2 linked regions of the Sinorhizobium fredii genome follow. Each later gene encodes a partner of the first gene's protein in a complex. Links are inferred from orthologs where the notes say so. Each region holds a gene or a part of one and is shown on either strand. Other genes may lie near its edges. The genes, in order: hfq and catE.

The links.
Region 2: the proteins of hfq (region 1) and catE are in contact, whole or in part, in a crystal structure (PDB 3VU3), measured with the Escherichia coli proteins. The link is inferred for Sinorhizobium fredii from one-to-one orthologs.

Annotation. Positions count from the first base shown.
Region 1 is NZ_CP024307.1:1,589,787-1,601,724, forward strand. What follows is about bases 3,773-6,477. They hold hfq (RNA chaperone Hfq), read left to right. Parts: upstream 3,773-4,856; coding sequence 4,857-5,099; downstream 5,100-6,477. Other genes in these bases: ntrX (two-component system response regulator NtrX), read left to right, coding at 3,773-3,871; NXT3_RS07770 (D-amino-acid transaminase), read left to right, coding at 3,886-4,749; hflX (GTPase HflX), read left to right, coding at 5,181-6,477. Also shown: ntrC (nitrogen regulation protein NR(I)), read left to right, coding at 1-39; NXT3_RS07760 (sensor histidine kinase NtrY-like), read left to right, coding at 202-2,517; more of ntrX, read left to right, coding at 2,507-3,772; more of hflX, read left to right, coding at 6,478-6,509; mazG (nucleoside triphosphate pyrophosphohydrolase), read right to left, coding at 6,525-7,358; NXT3_RS07790 (deaminase), read right to left, coding at 7,364-7,951; siroheme synthase CysG, read left to right, coding at 8,182-9,639; NXT3_RS07800 (DUF2849 domain-containing protein), read left to right, coding at 9,650-9,967; NXT3_RS07805 (nitrite/sulfite reductase), read left to right, coding at 9,982-11,655; NXT3_RS07810 (DUF934 domain-containing protein), read left to right, coding at 11,682-11,938. UniProt on the Escherichia coli protein: RNA chaperone that binds small regulatory RNA (sRNAs) and mRNAs to facilitate mRNA translational regulation in response to envelope stress, environmental stress and changes in metabolite concentrations.
Region 2 is NZ_CP024310.1:1,311,969-1,324,126, reverse strand. Bases 2,880-5,804 are described here. They hold catE (catalase), read left to right. Parts: upstream 2,880-3,245; coding sequence 3,246-5,363; downstream 5,364-5,804. Other genes in these bases: NXT3_RS29765 (ATP-dependent DNA ligase), read left to right, coding at 5,387-5,804; NXT3_RS29775 (YbhB/YbcL family Raf kinase inhibitor-like protein), read left to right, coding at 2,880-3,133. Outside these bases: NXT3_RS29785 (DMT family transporter), read right to left, coding at 1-843; glycogen synthase GlgA, read right to left, coding at 959-2,419; more of NXT3_RS29775, read left to right, coding at 2,672-2,879; more of NXT3_RS29765, read left to right, coding at 5,805-6,481; NXT3_RS29760 (DNA-3-methyladenine glycosylase), read right to left, coding at 6,589-7,137; NXT3_RS29755 (DUF763 domain-containing protein), read left to right, coding at 7,296-8,579; NXT3_RS29750 (hypothetical protein), read left to right, coding at 8,655-8,918; NXT3_RS29745 (hypothetical protein), read right to left, coding at 9,026-9,352; NXT3_RS29740 (hypothetical protein), read left to right, coding at 9,496-9,711; NXT3_RS29730 (glutathione S-transferase), read left to right, coding at 10,051-10,773; NXT3_RS29725 (UdgX family uracil-DNA binding protein), read right to left, coding at 10,778-11,419; treZ (malto-oligosyltrehalose trehalohydrolase), read right to left, coding at 11,503-12,158.

The sequences.
Region 1 (11,938 bases):
CTGGGCGTCTCCGTCTATCGGAGCTCACGCACCGCTTGACTGCTTTGCAACACCGTTGCATTTTCGCCACAATGCGTTGCTTGAAGGCTCACGGGGCGGCCGATTCGATCTGACTCGGGCAATGGCGGCTCGCGTGACGCGGCATGTGCCGTCGTCCGTCCGGGCTAGGGCATTCAATATCCTGGTCCGGATTGCAGGCGGGTGCCGGTGTCTTCGGGGCGCCGGTTTTGGGGGAAGTTTTTTATGGTGGATGGCATGGCCTTGCCATTGGGCACGGAGGAGGGTGTTGCGGCTGCCCAGGATCCGCGGGCCTCCTTCGCGTTCCCGGGCCTGATGCTGGCCACCGGGGCTCTGGTCTGCGCCACCCTGTCCCTGCTCGTCCTTCTCGGCCTCACCCCCGTCAGGCCGGAACGGAACATCGTCATTGCCTGCGCCGGCGTCAACGGCGTCTTCGTCGTCGGCCTGATCTATCTGATCGCCCGCGAGATCATCAGGCTGCTTCGCGCCCGCAGCAAGGGGAGGGCGGCGGCGCGGCTGCATGTGCGCATCGTTGCTCTGTTTTCGATCGTCGCGATCACGCCGGCCATCCTCGTCGCGATTTTCGCCAGCATCACCCTCGATGTCGGCCTCGACCGCTGGTTCTCGCTGCGCACCCAGGCGATCGTGCGCTCCTCGCTGAACGTCGCCCAGGCCTATGTCCTGGAGAATGCCAGCTACCTTCAAGGCCAGACGGTCTCGATGGCCAACGACCTCGAGCGCAACCGGCAGCTTTACGCCCTCGACCGCACCGGCTTCACCGAACTGATGACGCGTCAGGCGAGGGGGCGCGGCATGCTCGGCGCCTTCCTCGTTCGCGCCGACGGCAGCGCCATCCTCCAGGCCAATATCTCGACCGAACGGCCCTTGCCTGCCATCCCGCAGGACGCGTTGAAGAGCACCGTCGCGGGCCAGCCGACGCTTATCCCCCCCGGCGTCACCAATCTCGTCGGAGCGGTCGTTCCGCTGGAGAATTTCCCCGGCATCTACCTCTATACGCTTCGCAACGTCGATCCCGAAGTCATGCGCTCCATGCGGCTGATGGAGGAGAACACCGCCGAGTACAAGGCGCTTGAGGCGGGACGCACCTCGTTGCAGATCGCCTTCGGTGTCCTTTACATCGGCTTCGCGCTGATCGTGCTTCTGGCGGCGATCTGGACGGCAATAGCCGTTGCCGACCGCATCGTCCGGCCGATTCGGCAACTGATCGGCGCGGCCGACAGCGTCGCCTCCGGCAATCTCGACGTGGTCGTGCCGGTGCGTGCCGTCGACGGCGACGTCGGCAATCTCTCGCGCACCTTCAACAAGATGGTCAGCGAGATCCGGACGCAGCAGGACCAGATCCTGGTCGCCAAGGACGAGGTCGATCAGCGCCGCCGCTTCATCGAGGCCGTGCTTTCCGGCGTCACCGCGGCCGTGATCGGCGTCGGCCGGGACCGGCGCATCACGATCGCCAATCCCTCGTCGGAGGAATTCCTGCGGAAATCGGCTCCGGGACTGCTCGGCGCCAGCCTTCGCGAGGTGGCGCCGGAGATCGAGGAGGTGCTGGTCGAGGCGGAAAGCCGCTATCGCAACGACTACCGTAAACAGATCAACATCATGCGCGGCGGAACCGAGCGCACGCTGAACGTTCAGGTGACCCGGGAAGAGGGCGAGGGCTCGCAAGGCTCCTACGTCATCACGATCGACGACATCACCGATCTGGTCATTGCCCAGCGCTCGACCGCCTGGGCGGACGTGGCACGGCGTATCGCCCATGAGATCAAGAATCCGCTGACGCCCATCCAGCTTTCCGCCGAACGCCTCAAACGGCGCTACGGCAGGCAGATCGACCAGCAGGACAAGGCCGTATTCGACCAGTGCACCGATACGATCGTGCGCCAGGTGGAAGACATCGGCCGGATGGTCGACGAGTTCTCAGCCTTCGCGCGCATGCCGAAACCGACGAAGGAAAAGTCGGACCTGCGCTCGATCCTCAAGGACGCCGTCTTCCTGCGCGAAATGGGCAACAACCACATCACCTTCATCCGCGACTTCGGCGACGAGGCGCTCGAGGGCCAGTTCGACGGGCGCATGCTCGGCCAGGCCTTTGGCAATGTCGTCAAGAATGCGGTTGAGGCGATCGAGGCGGTCCCGGCCGAGGCGGCGCGCGGTGCGCCGACGATCTTGGTTCGCTCCCGTCGCGACGACGCGACCGGGCGCTTCGTCGTCGACGTTGTCGACAACGGCAAGGGGCTCCCCACCGAAAACCGGCACCGGATTTTGGAGCCATACATGACGATGCGAGAGAAAGGCACGGGGCTGGGTCTCGCTATCGTCAAGAAAATCATCGAGGACCACGGCGGACAATTGGAATTGCACGATGCACCGGCGGATTTCGACGGCGGTGTCGGGGCGATGATCCGCGTGATCCTGCCGCCCGCCGGCGAAACCGGGGGCGATGAGACTGTGAAGGATAAGGGTAATACCAATGGCGGCTGATATTCTGGTTGTGGATGATGAGGAAGATATCCGCGAGATCGTCTCGGGCATCCTGTCGGACGAAGGCCACGAGACGCGGACGGCCTTCGACAGCGACAGCGCGCTTGCGGCGATCAACGACCGCGTGCCGCGGCTCATCTTCCTGGACATCTGGATGCAAGGCAGCCGGCTGGACGGGCTGGCGCTGCTGGACGAGATCAAGAGCCGTCATCCGGACCTGCCGGTGGTGATGATTTCCGGCCACGGCAACATCGAGACGGCTGTTTCCGCGATCAAGCGCGGCGCTTACGACTTCATCGAGAAGCCGTTCAAGGCCGATCGGCTGATCCTGATTGCCGAGCGGGCGCTCGAGAATTCCAAGCTCAAGCGCGAAGTGTCGGAACTCAAGAAGCGGTCGGGCGATCCGGTGGAGCTCATCGGCACTTCGGTCGCGGTGTCGCAGCTGCGCCAGACGATCGAGAAGGTCGCCCCGACCAACAGCCGCATCATGATCCAAGGACCCTCCGGTTCCGGCAAGGAACTGGTGGCGCGCATGATCCATCGCAAGTCGACGCGTTCCACCGGTCCTTTCGTCGCCTTGAATGCGGCCGCGATCACGCCGGACCGCATGGAAATCGCGCTTTTCGGCACCGAGGGCACCGCGGGTCAGCCGCGTCGCACCGGCGCGCTCGAGGAGGCCCATGGCGGCATCCTCTATCTCGACGAGGTCGGCGAAATGCCGCGCGAGACGCAGAACAAGATCCTGCGCGTGCTCGTCGATCAGCAGTTCGAGCGCGTCGGCGGCTCGAAACGCGTCAAGGTGGACGTGCGTATCATTTCCTCGACCGCCTACAATCTTGAGAACATGATCGCCGAGGGCCTCTTCCGGGAGGACCTTTATCACCGGCTTGCCGTTATTCCCGTCCGCGTTCCGGCGCTCGCCGAGCGGCGCGAGGATATTCCTTTCCTTGTCGACATGTTCATGCGCCAGGTGAGCGAACATGCCGGCATCCGGCCGCGCAAGATCGGCGAGGATGCGCTTGCCGTGCTCCAGGCGCATGACTGGCCGGGCAATATCCGCCAGTTGCGCAACAACATCGAACGCCTGATGATCCTCGCCCGCAGCGACGGCCCGGATACGCCGATCAGTGCCGACATGCTGCCGAACGAGGTGGGCGACACGCTGCCGAAGATTTCCGCCAAGGGCGACCAGCACATCATGACCCTGCCGCTGCGCGAGGCGCGCGAAATGTTCGAACGGGATTATCTGATCGCCCAGATCAACCGCTTCGGCGGAAACATCTCCCGCACGGCGGAATTCGTCGGCATGGAGCGCTCGGCGCTGCATCGCAAGCTGAAGTCGCTGGGCGTCTGAGGCCGCGAAGCTCCATGCCAAGAACCGCCTATGTGAACGGCGCCTATATCCCGCATTCCGAAGCCGCGATCCATGTGGAGGACCGCGGCTTCCAGTTTGCCGATGGCGTCTACGAGGTCTGTGAGGTGCGGCACGGCTTCATTGTCGATCTCAGCCGTCACCTCGACCGCCTCGACCGGTCGCTGAGTGAACTCAGGATGGACTGGCCGATGAGCCGGGCTGCGCTGATCCAGGTCATTCGCGAGGTGCTGCGGCGCAACCGCGTCCTCAACGGGCTCTTCTATCTTCAGGTGACGCGGGGCGTCGCCCGGCGCGATCATGTGTTCCCGGCCAAGGGCACGCCACCCTCTGTCGTCGTCACGGCTAAGCGCACCGATGCCGCCGCGATCGCCAGGAAGAATGCCGAAGGCATTGCCGCGATTACGGTGCCGGAAAACCGCTGGGACCGGGTGGACATCAAGACGGTCGGCCTGCTTCCGAACGTCCTCGCTCGCCAAAGGGCGAAGGAAGTCGGCGCGCAAGAGGCGATTTTCGTCGACGCGGACGGCACGGTCAAGGAAGGGGCGGCGACGAATGTCTGGATCGTCGACGGCAAGGGGACGCTGCGCACGCGCCCGGCCGAGCACGGCATCCTGCGCGGCATCACGCGTACGACACTGATGGACGTGGCAAAGCCGCTCGGCCTGAAGATCGAGGAGAAGGCCTTCTCTGTCGAGGAAATGCTTGCCGCACGGGAAGTGTTCGTCACCGCTGCCACGAGCATCTGCTTTCCGGTCGTATCGATCGATGGAAAGCCGATCGGCAACGGCCATCCGGGAAGCATAGCACAGAATATTCGTGAAGCCTTTTTCGACGTTGCGGAAAAGACGGCGATTTGATACCAAACTTCAAGAGGTGTCGGGGGAAGGCTTCTGTGACACGTCTGATCGCAAATTTGACAAAATGCACCGGCGCCAAAGCCGGCAAATAAGAAAGAAGCGGCGCGATGGCGGAACGTTCTCAAAACTTGCAGGATCTTTTTCTTAATACGGTTCGCAAGCAAAAAATTTCCTTGACCATTTTCCTTATCAATGGCGTGAAACTGACGGGTGTTGTGACATCTTTTGACAATTTCTGCGTCCTGTTGCGCCGTGACGGCCATTCTCAACTCGTCTACAAGCACGCCATCTCGACCATCATGCCGGGCCAGCCTCTGCAGATGTTCGAGAATGAGGAAGTGGCATCCTGACGGGACCTGAGGACCATTACCAAACGCAATTCGAAATCGCCGTCGTCGATCATACCGGAGCTTGAGAAGCGCCGCGACGACATGCGCGCCGTCGTCGTCGTGCCGGTCTTGAAGAAGACGGGCAAGCCGGCCGCTGATGTGGCAGCGGTCAGCACGCGCTCGGACGAGAGCCGGCTTGAAGAGGCCACGGGGCTTGCGCTCGCCATCGATCTCGATGTCGTGCACGGCACGATCGTTCCCGTGGCGCAACCGAAGCCCGGCACCCTGCTCGGCAGCGGCAAGATCGAGGAGATCGGCCATATCCTCAACGAGAAGGATGCGGGCCTCGTTATCGTCGATCACCCGCTGACGCCGGTGCAGCAGCGCAATCTCGAGAAGGAATGGAACGCCAAGGTCATCGACCGGACCGGGCTCATTCTCGAAATTTTTGGCCGGCGCGCCTCCACCAAGGAGGGCACGCTTCAGGTCGATCTCGCCCATCTGAACTACCAGAAGGGCAGGCTGGTTCGAAGCTGGACCCACCTTGAGCGCCAGCGCGGGGGCGCGGGCTTCATGGGCGGTCCGGGCGAAACGCAGATCGAAGCCGACCGTCGGCTGCTGCAGGAAAGGATCGTGCGGCTGGAGCGCGAGCTGGAGCAGGTGCGCCGGACGCGTCAGTTGCATCGTTCGAAGCGCAAGAAGGTACCGCACCCGATCGTGGCGCTGGTCGGCTACACCAATGCAGGCAAGTCGACGCTCTTCAACCGGATGACCGGCGCGGGCGTGCTGGCCGAAGACATGCTCTTTGCGACGCTAGATCCGACGCTGCGGCGGCTGAAGCTGCCGCATGGCCGAATGGTCATTCTGTCCGATACCGTCGGTTTCATCTCGGACCTGCCGACGCACCTCGTCGCCGCCTTCCGCGCGACGTTGGAAGAAGTACTCGAGGCAGACCTCATTCTGCATGTCCGCGATCTCTCGGACCCGGACAATCAAGCGCAGGCAGGCGATGTGCTGCGTATCCTGGCCGATCTCGGCATCGACGAGAAGGAAGGCTCCGAGCGCATCGTCGAGGTCTGGAACAAGATCGACAGGCTCGAGCCGGAGGTGCGCGAGGCACTGGTGAACAAAGCGGCGGGCACCGACAACACCGTCGCCGTTTCGGCGATCACCGGCGAAGGTGTCGACGATCTGCTCGCTGAAATCGGCCGTCGTCTTTCAGGCGTGCTGACCGAGTGCACTGTCGCCTTGGGATTGGACCAGTTGCAGCTCTTGCCCTGGATCTATGAGCACGCGATCGTCGATGGCCGCGACGATCTCGAAGACGGAAGGATCAGCCTTGACCTGCGCTTGACAGAGTCCGAGGCGGCCGAGCTTGAAAGACGGCTAGGAAACGGGCCCAAGCCAGTTGCGGAAGATTGGGAAGCTTGACCTCACGGCATGCCGCTACGTCAATTGCCTCTCAATCGCCTTTGCCGCCTGCCAGAGTTCTTCCATCCGCTCCAGCGATGCGGCATCCAGCGTCTCGCCGCAGGCATGCAGTTCCTGCTCGATATGGCTGAACCGGCGCCGGAATTTCGTGTTCGTGCCGCGCAGCGCCATTTCAGGATCGGTACCAATATGGCGGCCGATGTTGACCAGTGCGAAGATCAGGTCGCCGAGTTCGTCCGCAATCTTTCGTCGGTCGCCATCCTTCAGCGCCTGGCGCAGCTCGCCGATTTCCTCCTCGACCTTGTCGAGAATCGGTGCCGGCTCCGACCAGTCGAAACCCACCTTGGCTGCGCGCTCCTGAAGCTTGAGCGCCTCAACGAGTGCCGGAAAGCTGCGCTGCACTGAACCGAGATGGCCGGACTTCTCTTCCAGCGGCAGGCCGCGCCGCATCCGGCGCGCGCGCCGATCCGCCTTCTCGGCCTGTTTGATCTCGTCCCATTGCAGCTTGACCGCCTTTGGCGTATCGGCATCCGACCGTGCAAAGACATGCGGATGGCGGCGGATCATCTTGCGGGTGACGGCTTCCACTACGTCGCCGAAGGAGAAGTCGCCGACCTCTTCCGCCATTTGCGCGTGATAGACCACCTGCAGCAGCAGGTCTCCGAGCTCGTCGCAAAGATCGTCCATGTCGCGGCGCTCGATCGCGTCGGCGACCTCGTAGGCTTCCTCGATCGTGTAGGGCTTGATCGTCTCGAAGGTCTGGACGATGTCCCACGGGCAGCCGGTCTTCGGGTCGCGAAGTGCTGCCATGATGTCGATGAGGCGTTGAATATCGCGAGAAGGTTCCATTGGACTCAGTTCAGCGGTATGGCGTTGTTGTCTTTGTCCGCCTGATAGGCGGCCGACAGGCGATTGTAGCGCTCGCGGATCCGAGCATCCTGTGCCGCGAGCCTCTTTGTCGTCTCTGGATCGACATCCCGCATGAGGGCCGCGATCGAGGCCGACTTCCAGAAGGCATTTTCCCGGGCGTAGCCGCCCGGTTCAAGCCGGAAGACTTCCTTGAGGATCTTCAGGTCGTGCGGAATCGAGAAGCTGTCGCGCGAATCCTCGTGGCTGAAGAAGTAGTAGAAATTGTCGAAGCCGGCCCAGGTGATTGCCGAGAGGCACATGGAGCAGGGCTCGTGCGTTGACAAGAAGATGAGCTCGCGCGTGTCGGGCTTCTCCGCCATCTCGTAGAAGCGCTTCAGCGTATGGACCTCGCCATGCCACAGCGGATTTTCGGTCTCGTTGTTGGTCTCGGCCAGCACGAGCGAGAAATCGGCCTTGCGCAGGATCGCCGCACCGAACACCTTGTTGCCGGCCGCCACCCCCTTCTCCGTCAGCGGGAGTATGTCGTTTTCGATGACCGCCAGCAGCCGCTCGGCCAGTTCGGATGTCTTCATCCTGGCACTCCCCGGGAAATGTCTGCGGGCATTTAACGGAGGTTCGGCGGTCGGCGCAATGGCGGCGCCGCTGTGGTTCGCAATCATCCTCCGGAGATATTTGCTCAAAAAGATTGGCTACCGAGCAAAACAATACGTGGCCGGAAAGCCATAGAAATTTCTGTTTCTTCAATTGTCTGCGGCTATGAGGGATATTCGCCGCAGCCTGTAGAAGGAGCCGTCCCCTCGATATGTCGCAGCAATTATCCGTTTTCCCGGCATTTTTCCGCGTCGCTCAGAAGAGCGTGGCGGTATTCGGCAATGGGGACGAGGCCTTCGCCAAGGTTCGGCTGCTTTTGAACACCGAGGCGCGTATCCTCGCCTATGCGGATCATCCGGAGCCGGCTTTTGCGGCTTTCCTGGAGGACAAGGGGATCGAGACGGTTCGCGAAGCCTTTGCCGATCATCAGGTCGAAGGCGCCGCACTGGTCTTTGCGGCGACCGGCGATGCGGCTGCCGACCGGGTGATCGTGACCGCGGCACGCGAGCGCAAGGTCCCGGCCAATGCCGTCGACCAGCCCGACTATTGCGATTTCCTGACGCCGGCGCTGGTCAACCGTGCCCCCGTCGCCATCGCCATCGGCACGGAAGGGGCAGGGCCCGTTCTGGCGCAGATGATTCGCGCCCAGATCGACCAGTTGCTGTCGCCCTCGCTTGGGATCGTGGCGACGCTAGCCGCGAGCTACCGCGAGGCGGTCGATCGCCTCATCCCGCGCGGCGTGGCGCGGCGCGTCTTCTGGCGGCGGTTCTTCTCAGGTCCGGTGGCGGATCATGTCGCGCTCGGCGATCTCGCTTCCGCCCGCCGCGAGGCCTCCCGGCTGCTCGACGCGACCGAGCGTGTTTCCGGCCATGTCTGGCTGGTCGGCGCCGGTCCGGGTGCCGAGGATCTGCTGACGCTGAGGGCGCAGCGGGTGATGATGGAAGCGGACGCCATCGTCTATGATGCCCTGGTGCCGCAGGCGATCGTCGACATGGGCCGCCGCGATGCCGAGCGGCTTTCGGTCGGCAAGCGCAAGGGCTGCCACACCAAGTCGCAGGACGAGATCAATCATCTGCTCGTGAAGCTCGCCAAGGAGGGCAAGCGCGTCGTGCGGCTGAAATCCGGCGATCCGCTAATCTTCGGCCGGGCCGGCGAAGAGATGGCCGCAATGCGCGAGGCTGGCGTCAGCTATGAGATCGTCCCCGGCATCACGTCGGCCTTTGCCGCCGCAGCGGATTTCGAGCTGCCGCTGACACTTCGCGGCGTTGCATCGTCGCTGGTCTTCACCACCGGCCATGATCTAGCTGGTGACGTGCTTCCCGACTGGGCGCGGCTTGCCGTTTCCGGCGCGACGATTGCGGTCTATATGGGCCGCTCGGTCGCCGCTTCGGTGGCGGGCCGGCTGATGCAGGCGGGGCTGCCGGCGGAAACGACCGTCGCCGTCATCGAGAATGCTAGCCGCCCCGAGCGGCGCCTGCTGCACGGCATCCTCCGGGAGCTGCCGGATCTCGAGAACCGCACGGAACTCGACGGCCCGGTCATGGTGATCATCGGCGACGCGGTCGCCGGCGCGCGTTTCGACCGGTCGGAGCCGCTCGCTGCCGGCCGGCGCAAGGGCGCCGGGCCGAGCGCTTCTGGCGCGCATCGCGCCGAACACATTTTGAATTGAGGACGACGTGATGGTGAGCAAGGTTTTGACGGCAAATCGCTTGGCGGACGGGATCTCCGTCTGGCTCGACGCCTCCGGCAACTGGGGGGAGTCGCTGCAGGATGCTTTTGTCGCCCGCCACGCCGAGGCTGTCGCCGCCCTCGAGGCGACCGGCAAGACCGCCTTCGCCGACAACAAGGTCGTCGACGTCAATGTCGTTGACGTGGAAGAGGTCGACGGCATACTCCGGCCGCTGCGCATGCGCGAGCGGATCCGGGCCGAGGGCCCGTCAATTTCCTATGCCGCCGGTTATCACGGGCTTTCCGGCCCCAAGAATTTTGCTGCCTGAGGACCTGAGCTTTCATGTACCGTTACGACGAATTCGACCACGCCTTCGTTTCCGCACGCGTCGAGCAGTTCCGCGATCAGGTCCAGCGGCGGCTGTCCGGTGAATTGGCCGAGGATGCCTTCAAGCCGCTGCGCCTGATGAACGGCGTCTATCTGCAGCTTCACGCCTATATGCTTCGCGTCGCCATCCCCTATGGGACGCTGTCGAGCCGTCAGATGCGCATGCTCGCCCATATCGCGCGCAAATACGACCGCGGCTACGGGCATTTCACCACGCGCCAGAACATCCAGTACAACTGGCCGCGCCTTTCCGACACGCCGGACATCCTCAAGGACTTGGCGAGCGTCGAAATGCACGCGCTGCAGACTTCCGGCAACTGCATTCGCAACGTCACGGCGGATCATTTCGCCGGTGCCGCGGCCGACGAAGTTGCCGACCCGCGCCCCTATGCGGAGATTCTTCGCCAATGGTCGAGCGTCCATCCGGAATTCTCGTTCCTGCCGCGCAAGTTCAAGATCGCCGTTACCGGCGCCGAGCGCGATCGCGCCGCGATCCAGGTTCATGACATCGGCCTGCATCTGAAGAAGGATGAGAACGGCAAGCTCGGCTTTGCCGTCTATGTCGGCGGCGGCCAGGGCCGCACCCCGATGATCGCCAAGAAGATCCGCGACTTCCTGCCGGAAGAGGATCTGCTTTCCTATACGACGGCGATCATGCGCGTTTACAACCTCTATGGCCGCCGCGACAACAAGTACAAGGCGCGCATCAAGATCCTCGTGCACGAGACCGGCGCGGAGGAACTGGCGCGTCAGGTCGAGGTCGAGTTCGCCAGCCTCAAGGACACCGAACTGAAGCTGCCCGACGCCGACATCCAGGCGATCGCCTCCTATTTTGCGCCGCCTGCACTGCCGAACCGGGCCGAAGGCTGGGAAAACCTCGCTCGCTGGAAGAAGGCCGATGGGGCTTTCGCTCAGTGGGTCCATCAGAACGTCCAGCCGCACAAGCATCCGGACTACGGCATGGTGACGATTTCGCTGAAGCCGATCGGTGGCATTCCGGGCGATGCGACCGACAGCCAGATGGAAGTGGTGGCCGACATCGCCGAGGAATACGCCTTCGATGAAATCCGCGTCAGCCATGAGCAGAACCTGATCCTACCGCATGTGGCGCTCGCCGATCTGGAGCCGGTCTATCGGGCGCTGGTCGCCGCCGGTCTCGCCACCGCCAATGCGGGGCTGATCACCGATATCATTGCCTGTCCCGGCCTCGACTACTGCGCGCTCGCCAATGCGCGCTCGATCCCGGTCGCGCAGGAGATTTCCAGCCGCTTCGGTTCGACCGAGCGGCAGGCCGAAATCGGCGAGCTGAAGATCAAGATTTCCGGCTGCATCAATGCCTGCGGCCACCATCATGTCGGCCATATCGGCCTGCTCGGCGTAGAGAAGAAGGGCGCGGAACTCTATCAGATCACGCTTGGCGGCTCCGGCGACGAGAACACCTCGATCGGCGAGATCATCGGCCGCGGCTTCGAGCCGGAGAAGGTGACGGATGCGGTGGAGACGATCGTCGACACCTATCTCGGCCTCCGCCGCGACAAGTCGGAAACCTTCCTTGAAGCCTATCGCCGCGTCGGGCCGCAGCCTTTCAAGGATGCCCTTTACGGCGGCGGCGCCCAGGAAGCCGCGTGAGCGAAGCCGCACAAGGATTTGAGAAGATGACGAAAATCTGGAATGAGAGCGGCTTCTTGAACGATGATCCCTGGGTCGTCGAAACCGAAGAGACGAAGGCCGGCTCGAACGAGAAGGCAGTCCTCGGCCTCGACGCCTTCCTGGAACAGGCGGCGGCCGGCGCGTCGGGCCTGGGTGTCCTGGTCGCTCCTGCGGACGACGTGACGCGTCTGGCGCCCCACCTCAGCCAGATCGCCCTGGTGGCGCTGGCCTTCCCGGCCTTCAATGACGGCCGCGCTTTCAG
Region 2 (12,158 bases), on another replicon or contig:
GATGAGACCGGCGCCGAGCACCATCGACAGGCGCGGCGTGTCGCCGAAGATCAGCCAGCCGAAGACGATCGCCCAGAAGAGCAGCGTGTATTGAAGTGGCGCCACCGTCGCGGCGTCGGCAAGCTTCAGCGCCCGATTGACGAGCACGTGGGCGACCATCGCGACGACGCCGAGCAGGCCGAGCATCGCCGTGTCGAGCGGCTTCAGCGGCGTCCAGTCAAACGGCGCCCAGAGGAGGCCGGCAAGCGCCGCCCCGACCAGCTGCCAGAAGGCGAGCGTCGTATCCGGCGTGCCGCGCAGCGAGCGGCCGGACACCATCATGAAGGCGAAGCACATGCTGCCGAAGATCGAAATCAGCGCCGGCAGAGTCAGCGCCTCAGAAGAAGGTTCGAGGGCGATCAGGACGCCGACGAAGCCGAAGGCGATCGCCGTCCAGCGTCGCCAGCCGACATGTTCCTTCAACAGGAGCGGTGAGGCGGCCGCCACATAGATCGGCGCCGCCAGCCAGTAGGTCATGACATCGGCAAGCGGCAGGTAGATGACGGCGAAATAGAAGGCGAAGACCTCCGCCGTCGAGGCGACGACCCGGGCGACCTGGAGGCCCGGCTGCTCGATGGCGAGAAGTTTGCGGGCACCGCCGAGCCAGAGGAAAGGGACAAGCAGGACCGCCGCGGCGAGACTGCGGATCAGCACGACCTGACCGACCGAATAGGTGGCGACGAGCCACTTGCCCATGACGTCGTTGAGCGAAAACATCAGCATGCCCAAGAGCATGACCAGCACGCCCGTGCGGGTGGCGTTGGACGCGGTGGCTAGGGCGGCGGGCGCGGTCTCGACGGCCATGGCGAAGTCCTTGTGGAGCGCTGAGCCATTGGCATATTCCGGCGCCGCAATCCATGCATCGTTCTTGATCGACTCATCAGCGTTGCGAATGAGACGTCAAACGGACCGGCTGATGCTAGCCGGCCAAGCGCATGTCGGTGGCGGTCGCGGTGAGGTCGCCGTAGAGCTCCGCATATCTGGCAGCACTGCGGTGCCAGGATGAGTCCGTCTTCATCCCCTGCCGCTGCAGGCTCTCCCAGACGCGCCGGTGCCGGAATAGTTTGAGGGCGCGGCGCAGCGCGTGCCGCAATCCCTCCGTATCGACCGGGGAAAATTGCACTCCGGTGGCGGCCTGCGCCTGGAGCGCAGCGACGTTGGCGTCGATGATCGTTTCCGACAGGCCCCCGGTCCGCGCGACGATCGGCACGCAGCCGTATCGAAGCGCATAGAGCTGCGTCAGCCCGCAGGGTTCGAAGCGCGAGGGAACGAGCATGGCGTCGGCGCCGGCATGGATCTTATGGGCGATCTGCTCCTCGTAGCCGAGCCTCATGGCGACGTGTTGCGGGAACCGCCGGGCGGCGTCGAGAAAGGCGTATTCGATATCCGCGTCGCCATTGCCATGAACGATCAGCCGGCCGTCCATGGCGACGATTTCGTCGACGACGGCTGCCAGAAGATCCATGCCCTTCTGCCAAGTCAGCCTGTTGATGCTGGCGAAGACCGGAGCGCGCGTATGCGGCAGGCCGAACAGCTCGAGCAGCGCCTCGCGGTTCGGCAGCCGCCGGAGAGGCGTTCTCGCCGAATAGGAATGCTCGATATGGGGATCGATCGAGGGATCCCAGACGTCGACGTCGATCCCGTTGACGATGCCGACGACGTCTTCATGGCGTGCATTCACCACTCCTTCGAGACCCATCCCGAAGGTCGGCGTCATGATTTCGCGCGCATAGGTGGGGCTGACGACGGTGATGGCATCGGCCGCCTGGAGGCCGCCCTTCAAATACCCGACATCGCCGTAATATTCGAGGCCGTCTATGGAATAGGCCTCGTTCGGCAGGCCGAGTTCTGAGAAGAGATGGGCGGAAAACTGTCCCTGGAAGGCAATGTTGTGGACGGTCAGGACACGTGGAATCGGCACGTTCTTTGCATATTTGGCGTAGACCAGACTCAAGGCGGCGTGCCAGTCGTGCGCGTGAATGATGTCCGGCCGCCAGTGCTGCACGAGTCCGCCGGCGATCTGCGATGCGACCAGGGAGAAGGCGGCGAAGCGCTTCCAATTGTCCGGATAGTCCACCCCGTGCTCGTCGGTGTAGGGGCCGCCCGATCTGTAGAAGAATCCCGGCGCATCGAGCACGAAAAGCTCCAGCCCCGCGGCGCGTCCGGAAAGCAGGGTCGCCTTCTCTCCGAAAAGACAATCGTAGCGGGCAACCGGTGCGGCCGCCTCGAGGGCCTCGATGGCGGAGGCGTAGCCCGGGATCAGCGTGCGTGTGCGAATCCCGTGCGATTTCAAAGCTTTGGGCAGCGAGCCGGCAACATCGGCCAGCCCGCCGGTCTTCACCAAAGGGAAAATCTCGGCCGTCACGGAGAGAACGTTCATAGATCGTATTTCCGGAAAATTGTGTTGGCCGTTGCCGGCCAATCGCCGCCCCATTTGCAGTTCCTTCAACACGAAGCCCGTGCGCAAAGTTCCGCCGCGAAATCGAAATTTTTGCAGGAGCCTCTGTGCGCGCCGCGACCGGTTCGGTCGGGTGGCGATTTGCTGCCACCGACCTCAACACCGGCCTGCTTTGGGAGTACAATCCGGCGGTCGTGCGCCCGTTCCATGTGCCGAACATGAAGGAGAGAGGTGATGACTTTCAGCTTGATGAGCCCCGCCTTCGCGGAAGGCCAGCCGATCCCGAAAAAACATACGCGCTTCGGCGAGAACATCTTTCCGCCGCTGAAATGGACGGGTACGCCCGACGGTACACAGAGCTTTGCATTGATCGTCGAGGATCCGGACGCCGTAAGGGGGGTGTTCCGGCATTGCGCCATCATCAACATTCCCGGCAACTGGACCGAGCTTTCGCAGGCTGTCGATACCGGCCCGGAACACGCCATTAAGTTCATCCGGAACGACTTCGGCAATGCGCGCTATGATGGGCCGCAGCCTCCGGCGGGGACTGGCCTGCATCACTATCACTTCAAGCTCGCCGCGCTGGACACCCGCAACATGTCGATCTCGGACGATGTCGGGGCGGTGCAGGCCTGGAACGAGGCCCGCAAGCACCGCATCGCGGAGGCCGTTCTGATCGGCACCTGTCAAGGCTGACGCTTCGGTTACGGCGTCGATCACCTCAGCCTTCGAAAAACGAGTTCGCCGGGAACCAACCTCAGCGGTCGCGGTTTCGTGCCCATTCCGTCCCCGATCAAGGAGTGCTGCGATGGCCAAGAAACCCTCTGCGCCCAACAATTCCAAGCCGGCCACCATTCATGACCAGAAAGCAACCCGCGGCAACGGCGGCGAGCTCCATCAGATCGCCGAAGGCGCCACTCCTGTCTTGACGACCGCGCAAGGAGGACCGGTGGTAGACGATCAGAACAGCCTGCGCGCCGGCGAGCGTGGCCCGACATTGATCGAGGACTTTCATTTCCGCGAAAAGATCTTTCACTTCGATCACGAGCGGATCCCGGAGCGCGTCGTGCACGCCCGCGGCTACGGCGCCCATGGCTTCTTCGAGACGTATGAATCGCTTGCCGCCTATACCCGGGCGGACCTGTTTCAGCGGGCGGGCGAACAGACGCCGGCCTTCGTGCGCTTCTCGACCGTGGCCGGCAGCAAGGGCTCCTTCGATCTGGCACGCGACGTGCGCGGCTTCGCCGTCAAGATCTATACCAAGGAGGGCAATTGGGACCTCGTTGGCAACAACATACCAGTCTTCTTCATCCAGGACGCGATCAAGTTTCCGGACGTGATCCACTCTGTGAAGCCGGAGCCGGACCGGGAGTTCCCGCAGGCGCAATCGGCGCACGACAATTTCTGGGACTTCATCAGCCTGACCCCGGAGAGCATGCACATGATCATGTGGGTCATGTCAGATCGGGCCATCCCGCGGTCCTTCCGCTTCATGGAAGGATTCGGTGTTCACACCTTCCGCTTCGTCAATGCCAAGGACGAGTCGACCTTCGTCAAGTTCCACTGGAAGCCGAAGCTCGGACTGCAGTCGGTCGCCTGGAACGAGGCGGTGAAGATCAACGGCGCGGATCCCGACTTCCACCGCCGCGACCTGTGGCAGGCGATCCAGTCCGGCAATTTCCCGGAGTGGGAACTGCATGTACAGCTTTTCGACCAGGACTTTGCCGACAAGTTCGATTTCGACATTCTCGATCCCACCAAGATCATTCCGGAGGAGGTTCTGCCGACGAAGCCGGTCGGGCGGCTGGTGCTCGATCGAATGCCGGAGAATTTCTTCGCCGAGACCGAGCAGGTCGCCTTCATGACCCAGAACGTGCCGCCGGGCATCGACTTCAGCGATGACCCCCTGCTGCAGGGGCGCAACTTCTCCTATCTCGACACGCAGCTGAAGCGGCTCGGCAGCCCGAACTTCACCCATCTGCCAATCAATGCGCCGAAATGTCCCTTCCAGCACTTCCAGCAGGACGGCCACATGGCCATGCGCAATCCGGTCGGGCGCGTGAATTACCAGCCGAATTCCTGGGGCGAGGGGCCGCGCGAGTCTCCGACGAAGGGGTTCCGGCATTTCGCTTCGGAGGAGCAGGGGCCGAAACTGCGCATTCGGGCCGAGAGCTTCGCGGACCACTATAGCCAGGCGCGCCAGTTCTTCATCAGCCAGACGCCGCCCGAGCAGCGTCATATTGCTGACGCCCTGACCTTCGAATTGAGCAAGGTGGAGACACCTGTGATCCGCGAGCGCATGGTCGCCCATCTCCTCAATATCGACGAGACGCTCGGCAAGAAGGTCGGCCACGCGCTCGGGTTGCAAACAATGCCGAAGCCGGCCGAAGCTGCCGTACCCACGCGGCAGGACCTCGATCCATCGCCGGCGCTCAGCATCATCGAGCGCGGTCCGAAGCGCTTCGAGGGCCGTAAGCTCGGAATTCTGGCGACCGACGGCGCGGATGCGGCGCTGCTCGATGGCCTGATCGCTGCGGTCACGGAGCAAAAGGCAGCCTTCGAGCTGATCGCCCCCAAGGTCGGCGGATTCACCGCCTCGGACGGCAGGTGGGTCGCAGCCCATCAGATGGTCGATGGCGGCCCATCCGTGCTCTACGACGCGGTGGTGCTTCTTCCTTCGGCAGAGGCCGTCGCCGATCTGATCGATGTCGCCACCGCCCGCGATTTCGTGGCCGATGCTTTCGCCCACTGCAAATATATCGGCTTTGTCGGTGCGGCACGTCCCCTCCTGGAGAGGGCCGGCATTGCCGACGCCCTCGACGAGGGAACGATCGAGCTCACCGATGCCGGGAGCATCGCCGCCTTCTTCAAGGAACTCGGCAAGCTGCGCGTCTGGGCGAGGGAACCGGCCGTGAAGCTGAAATAGGGCGATCGGGGAAGGAGTGGACGATGCCGTCACCGGCGCATCGAAAACCGACCAAGGCGACCGGACGGCCGCGCTCGGCGAGAAAGGCAAGGGCGGCGGCGGAGGCTGTATCGGCCGGCGGCTTCGCGCTGCCGGTCAGCACCGCGCCGATGGAGGCCCGCTCTGCGACCGAGCTTCCGAGCGATGGGGCATGGCAGTATGAGCCGAAATGGGACGGCTTCCGCTGCCTTGCCTTCAAATCCGGCGAGGAGGTTGATCTTAGGGCCAAATCCGGCAAGCCGCTCGGGCGGTTTTTCCCGGAAGTCATCGCCCTCTTGCGCCGGCTGGACGCCCGGCAATTCGTCCTTGACGGTGAACTCGTCATCGAAGTCGAGGGGCGTCTTTCCTTCGACGCCCTGCAGATGCGCCTGCATCCGGCGGCAAGCCGCGTCGAGAAGCTCGCGCAGCAAACGCCGGCCCGCCTCATCCTGTTCGACATGCTGGTCGACGCAAAGGGGGCAGTCCTGACCGACAAGCCTCTTCCCGCCCGGAGAGCGGCACTGGAAGCCTTTGCCGCCAAAAACGCAGTTCCGGACAAGCTCGCCCTTTCCCCCTTCACGCGAGACCGACAGGAGGCCGAGCGATGGCTCGCCTCGTGGGAGGCGGGCGCGACCGACGGCGTCGTCGCCAAGCGGCGCGACGGGAATTACGAATGCGGCGAGCGTGCGATGGTCAAGGTCAAGCGCCTGAAGACCGCCGATTGCGTCGTAGGCGGCTTCCGCTACGAGAGCGACAGCGACGAGGTTGGTTCCCTCCTGCTCGGCCTCTACGACAGCGACGGAACGCTGAACCATGTCGGCTTTACTGCGACGATTTCCGACAAGGAGCGCCCGGCATTGACACGTCGGCTGGAGGCATTGCGCGAGCCGCCCGGCTTTACCGGCAAGGCACCCGGCGGCCCGAGCCGCTGGAGCACAGAGCGCAGCGGCGAATGGGAACCGGTCCGTCCGGAGCTGGTGGTCGAGGTGAGATTCGATCACGTCAGCAGCCGTCGTTTCCGCCATGGCACGAAGCTGATGCGCTGGCGTCCCGACAAGGATCCGCGCCAATGCACCTATGAGCAGATCGAGCCACGCTGACAGGCCAAAGCGCGTCGCGAGAAAATGTATTCACGCTGCGCGCTTTAGGTCCTTGTTTTGTGCATGTCGTCATCCCAAAACCGCTGCACACTTTTGGGCAAGAGGCGTTAGAACTTGCGGCTGAGGAAGGGCGAGTTCTGCAGCCCGAAGCGCCAGGGGTGCTCGACGGCCTTGGATATTCCGACGCGAAGGCCGGTTGCAACGGGCGGCCGCTTCGTCTGCAGGCTTAGCTGGAAGGGCTTTCCGTTAAGCGGCAAGCCATCCTGTTCCTTGCCGATCGCGAGCGCCTGGCCGACTCGTCCGGGGCCGGAACAGAGCAACCTGTCTTGCGAAACGCCGCGCCGCTCCCGCATCGTCTCCAGCCCCCATCTCGGCTCGATGGCGCGGACGAGCACGGCGCTGCCGGGCAGGCAGACGAAATTCAGGCACCAGTGAAGACCGTAGGAAAGATAGACATACGCATGCGCCGGCGGGCCGAACATCGAGCGGTTGCGGTTCGTGGTACCGGCGAAGCTGTGGGAGGCGGCATCTTCGGGCAGATAAGCTTCCGTCTCGACTATGATGCCGCCGATGCCGGAGACAGCGAATTCCGCACCGATTAAATCGGCGGCGACCTTAACGGCGTCGCGCGCAAAGAAGCTGTCATCCCACTGCAATCGATAGCGCTCCCCGATCTATGCCGGTCGTATGTAGTCTCATATTTTCACGCTCGCCAACGTTGCGCCCGAAACTTGCGCGCAGCCACTGAGAACTTTCCGCGAACATCCGAAGCATGTAGGGTTAAATCAAAGACGATACGACGAGGAGCCGAGACATGGCGCAACGAGCGGGCAATGCGGATCTGCCGCTGCATGGCGGCCGGGTCCCGAAGTGGCTGGGCGACCGGATGACACGCCTCGGCACTCTGATCACCGAGGCGATCGTCCATCATTATGGACGGGACGAATTCCTGAGGCGGCTTGCGCACCCGTTCTGGTTCCAGTCCTTCGGCGCGGTGATGGGCATGGACTGGCATTCGTCGGGGATCACCACCAGCGTCATCGGCGCCTTGAAGCGTGGCCTGACGCCGCTTTCGGGCGAACTCGGCATTCACGTCTGCGGCGGCCGTGGCCGGCATTCCCGAATGACCCCGGGCGAACTTGTCGTGATCGGCGAACGCATCGGGTTCGACGGCGCGAGGCTTGCCGAGGCGAGCCGCCTCGTCGCCAAGGTCGACAGTGCCGCCGTACAGGACGGCTTCGATCTCTACCTTCACGGCTTCATTGTCACGGACGATGCGAGCTGGGTGGTTGTCCAGCAGGGCATGAATGGCGACCGACGGCAGGCACGGCGCTATCACTGGCTTTCCGAAGGCCTGGATAGCTTCGTCGACTCGCCGCATGCGGCGATCGAGGGGCGGGAGCAGGGCAAGATCATCAACCTTGCGGACCGGCGCGCCGGCGCCTCGCGGGCAAGCCAGCTCGACCTTTTAAGCGCGCTCGGACCCGATGGCCTCATGCGCGAGCTGGCGACGATCGAGGCGCGCGGGCCGGGACTGCCGGCTCCGGCCCAGCCGATGCTGCCGCACCTCTTCATGCCGGCCCATCACGACGTGCGCGAAAGCGACGTGAACATGCGGCGCCTGCACGGCAATTTCGCCGCCGCAGCTGATCGCGGGCCGAAGGATTTCGAGGAACTGCTTCTCGTGCCGGGCGTCGGCGCGCGAACCGTCAAGGCGCTCGCGATGGTCGCCGAGGTGGTGCACGGCACGCCGTGCCGCTTTTCCGACCCGGCTCGTTTTTCGCTCGCCCATGGCGGCAAGGACCGTCATCCCTTCCCGGTGCCGCTCAAGGTCTATGACGAGACGATCAACGTGATGAAATCGGCGGTGCAGAAAGGGCGGCTCGGGCGAGAGGAGGAACTCGCCGCCTTGCGGCGGCTCGATGAGCAGTCGCGCCAGTTGGAGCGCTACGTCACCGGCCCGGATCTTAAGGAGATCGTTGCCGGCGAGTTCAGAAATTCTGCCCGCTTTGGCGGGCGGAGCGTGTTCGGCTGGGAGCCGGAGGACAAGGAAGACCACAGGGACGCTGCCGCCGTCAAGGGCCGCAGCCGCAGCTGAGCTCACGGGAACAATCACCGGACCGATCGATTAGAGGGGCGAGATGCGAGACATCCCCAACCGAAGGAGGTTCCGGTGAGCGCTTCGAAAACAACGACCGATCACGACACGATCCGCAAATGGGCAGAGAGCCGCGACGGCCATCCGGCCCGCGTCAAGGGGGCATCCGACGGCGGTTTGCTGCGCATCGACTTTGGAAAGCCGGAAGAGAGGCTGGAGGAGATTTCCTGGGAGGATTTCTTCAGCATATTCGACGAGAACAAGCTGGCCTTCCTTTATCAGGACCGGACCGCGGAGGGGAAAGTCAGCCGTTTCTTCAAGTTCGTCGACCGCGAGTGAGAGCGGACACTTGCAAGGAAACCCTGTTCAGGCCGCCGCCGTATGGCGCGCCTATTTTGAGGTATGACGTGTTTTGAACCGGCCTCGCCGCGGGTGAGTTGGAGAAGCTAACGCGTCGCGACGAGCCTTTGAATTTCCTCCAGCCGTGCCCTCAGCCTCTGAATCTCGTCGCGCTTCTCGGTAACCACATCCTTTGCCGTCTCGATCCGGTCGGCGCCGGGGAGCGTACCGATTGCGGTATGCGCCTCGGTCGCAATCGCATCGATCTCTGCCTCGAGCTCGGCGATGCGCTCCTGCAGGTCAGTGATCTGTTGCCGGACCGTACCACTGGTCTCTGCCGCATGACGTTCCGACGCATCGATCGGTTCGTCGACACCGTGCGGATCAAGAGGGCGTGCGACGGTCGGGGATCGCGCTTTTCCGTGCTTGCTCATGGCTGGTCTCCCGTAAGCGCTCTAAACTCCGGGAAGCCTCCGTTGTTCCGGTGGTACGATGCGGATTTGCGAGCTTCTTTTCATGTCGTTGGAACTTCCTCTCGCGAGGGCCGTTTTTGTGAATCATGTCCGGGAGGGATTCGATGCATGCACAGGAATGCCTAGAGCTTCATTTCGACCTGATGAGCGGGAGAGCGTTGCTCTGCTGTGGCGACAAGGATTATGTGTTGCCTGATTTTTATCCCACGAAGGAGACGGCAAGGATGGCGGCCCAGCAATTCGCCTGGGAAAAGCTCGGCTGGAAGGACCGGGCGCGCGAATTTCGGCAGGCTTCCGAATTGCCCGTGTGGCTGCGCTGAGCCGCTGATGGGGCCCGAAGGGCAACGGCAGTAAAAAGACGACGAAATGGTCGCAAGAGGTGACGGCGCATAGCAATGCGCTGGACATCGAGCCCGGTATCTATGCCTCGGACGATCCGCGGAAGATTGCACGTTCCCTGAGACGCTCGGCGGAAGCGAGCGACCGCCGTAAGTCGAGCGCCTACCGGTCCGCGATGTCGATGCTCACCTTCTATATCAACAGGGCAGGCCTCTGGATTGGCCGACGAACAGCGGTGCGTGCTCGAACAGGCGAAGGACGAACTCAGGAGGGATTTTCGGGCGGGAGCCCACAGGCTGAACCGGGAGACGAGGGATTTCATGGCATTCACGCTCTATTACTGGGACGGAATTCCCGGCCGCGGCGAATTTGTGCGGCTCGCGTTGGAGGACGCAGGCGCCGACTATGTAGATGCGGCGCGCCAGCCGGGCGGCACAGATGCAATGCTGAAGCTGATGAAGGATGCTGGCGGTGCCACCAGCCCTTTCGCGCCCCCCTTTCTGGTCGATGGCGAACTGCTCATCTCCCACGTCGCCAATATCCTGTTCTATCTCGGCCCGAGGCTGGGGCTGACGCCCGAGGATGAGGGCCTGCGCCACGTTGCCAACGGCCTGCAATTGACGGTGACGGATCTCGTTACCGAAATCCACGACACGCACCATCCGATAGGCGTGTCGCTCTATTACGAGGAGCAGAAACCGCAAGCGTCGAAGCGGGCGGAGAACTTCCTATCCGAGCGGCTCCCGAAATATCTTGGCTATTTCGAACGCGTTCTCGCCCAAAATCCGGAAGGCCCGGAGCATAGCGTCGGCGGGCGACCGAGCTATGTCGATCTTTCGCTGTTCCACCTGGTCGAGGGGCTCCGCTACGCGTTTCCGAACGCGATGCGTGCCAATGAAGAGCATGTGCCGGCGCTGATTGCGCTGCATGATTCGGTCGCGGCGCGACCGCGGATCATGAGCTATCTGGCTTCCGACAGGCGCTTGCCCTTCAACGAGTCCTGCATTTTCCGCCGCTATCCCGAACTCGACCGACCGTCCTGAGTTGCTAATCCACGTGGCCGGCGATTTGGGCGAGGTCTTTCACGAAGCGGGCGCGTTCCGCCGCGGCGTCGTCCCTGTTCTGAATTCTGAGAAGATAGGAGGGATGGATGGTGACGAGCACCGGGTATCCGGCGGGCGTGGCGACCAGGTCGCCGCGGTTTTTCATCACGCCGGCGCGGCGTCCGAGCAGCGACGAAAGCGCCGTTGCACCCAGCGCGACGACGACCTTGGGCCGCAGCTGCTCGAGCTCTGCGCCGAGCCACCAGGAACAGCGCTGGATCTCGCCCGCATTGGGCCGCGAATGCAGGCGGCGCTTGCCGCGTTGCTCGAACTTAAAATGCTTGACGGCATTGGTGAGATAGCAGCTTGAGCGATCGATGCCTGCCTCATGCAGGCACTCGTCGAGAATACGTCCCGCCGGGCCGACGAAGGGCCGCCCGGCCAGATCCTCGCGATCGCCGGGCTGTTCGCCGACAAGGACGACGCGGGCCTTGCCGGGTCCCTCGCCAAACACGAGCTGCGTCGCATGCTTGTAGAGATCGCAACGCTCGCAGCCCTCGGCCTGCTTGCGCAACGCTGCAATGGAGGGCGCATCAGCGTGCTCGCCGGAAAGGGCCGGACCCATTTTTACAAGTTCAGTCGGCATGGCTTTCAAGACACGAGCCTCGGTCCATTTCAGTCGTGCAATCGGCTAAACCGACAGGCTCCGACCATGTTCCGTTCGCTACGTTAATTGGACCGTACGGCAGCAACGATGCTTGGGCCCGGCAACTCACGTCCGTCCAATTTAAGTGCGCCGAATATCTGCTCGCCGCAGATCGGCGGTACGGCGGCTTTGCCTGCGGAGAGATTGGCGCGCAACTCGAGCACCGGGCCGCCGAACGACCAGTCAACGGCGACAATGCCGTCGCGAGCGGAATGGACCTCGAAACTCGGAAGGTTGCATTGTCTCATCAGCGGCGCGATGTGCCGCTGCCGGATATCGGCGAGGTCGCGCATGAAGGCGAGGTGAGTCCTGCCGGCCGCGCTCTCGGCGCGTTCCCAGCGAAGCTTCGAAGCGGCAAAGGTCTCGGGATCGATCGGATCGGGGAGATCTTCTGCCGTCTTGCCGGGCGGCATGCCGCCGAATTTCTCGGCTTCCTCCTGCCGCCCGCGCCGAACGGCCGCGCCGAGTTCGCCCGCATAGTCGGCGAAGAACAGGAACGGCTGGCTTTCCCCGTATTCCTCGCCCATGAAGAGCAGCGGAATCTGCGGCGAAAGCATCAGCATCGCGGTCATCACGTTCAGCTGGTCAGTCCTCGCGAGCGAGACGAGGCGCTCGCCGAAGGCGCGGTTGCCGATCTGGTCGTGGTTCTGCAGGAAGCTCACGCGCGCCTGCGGCGGCA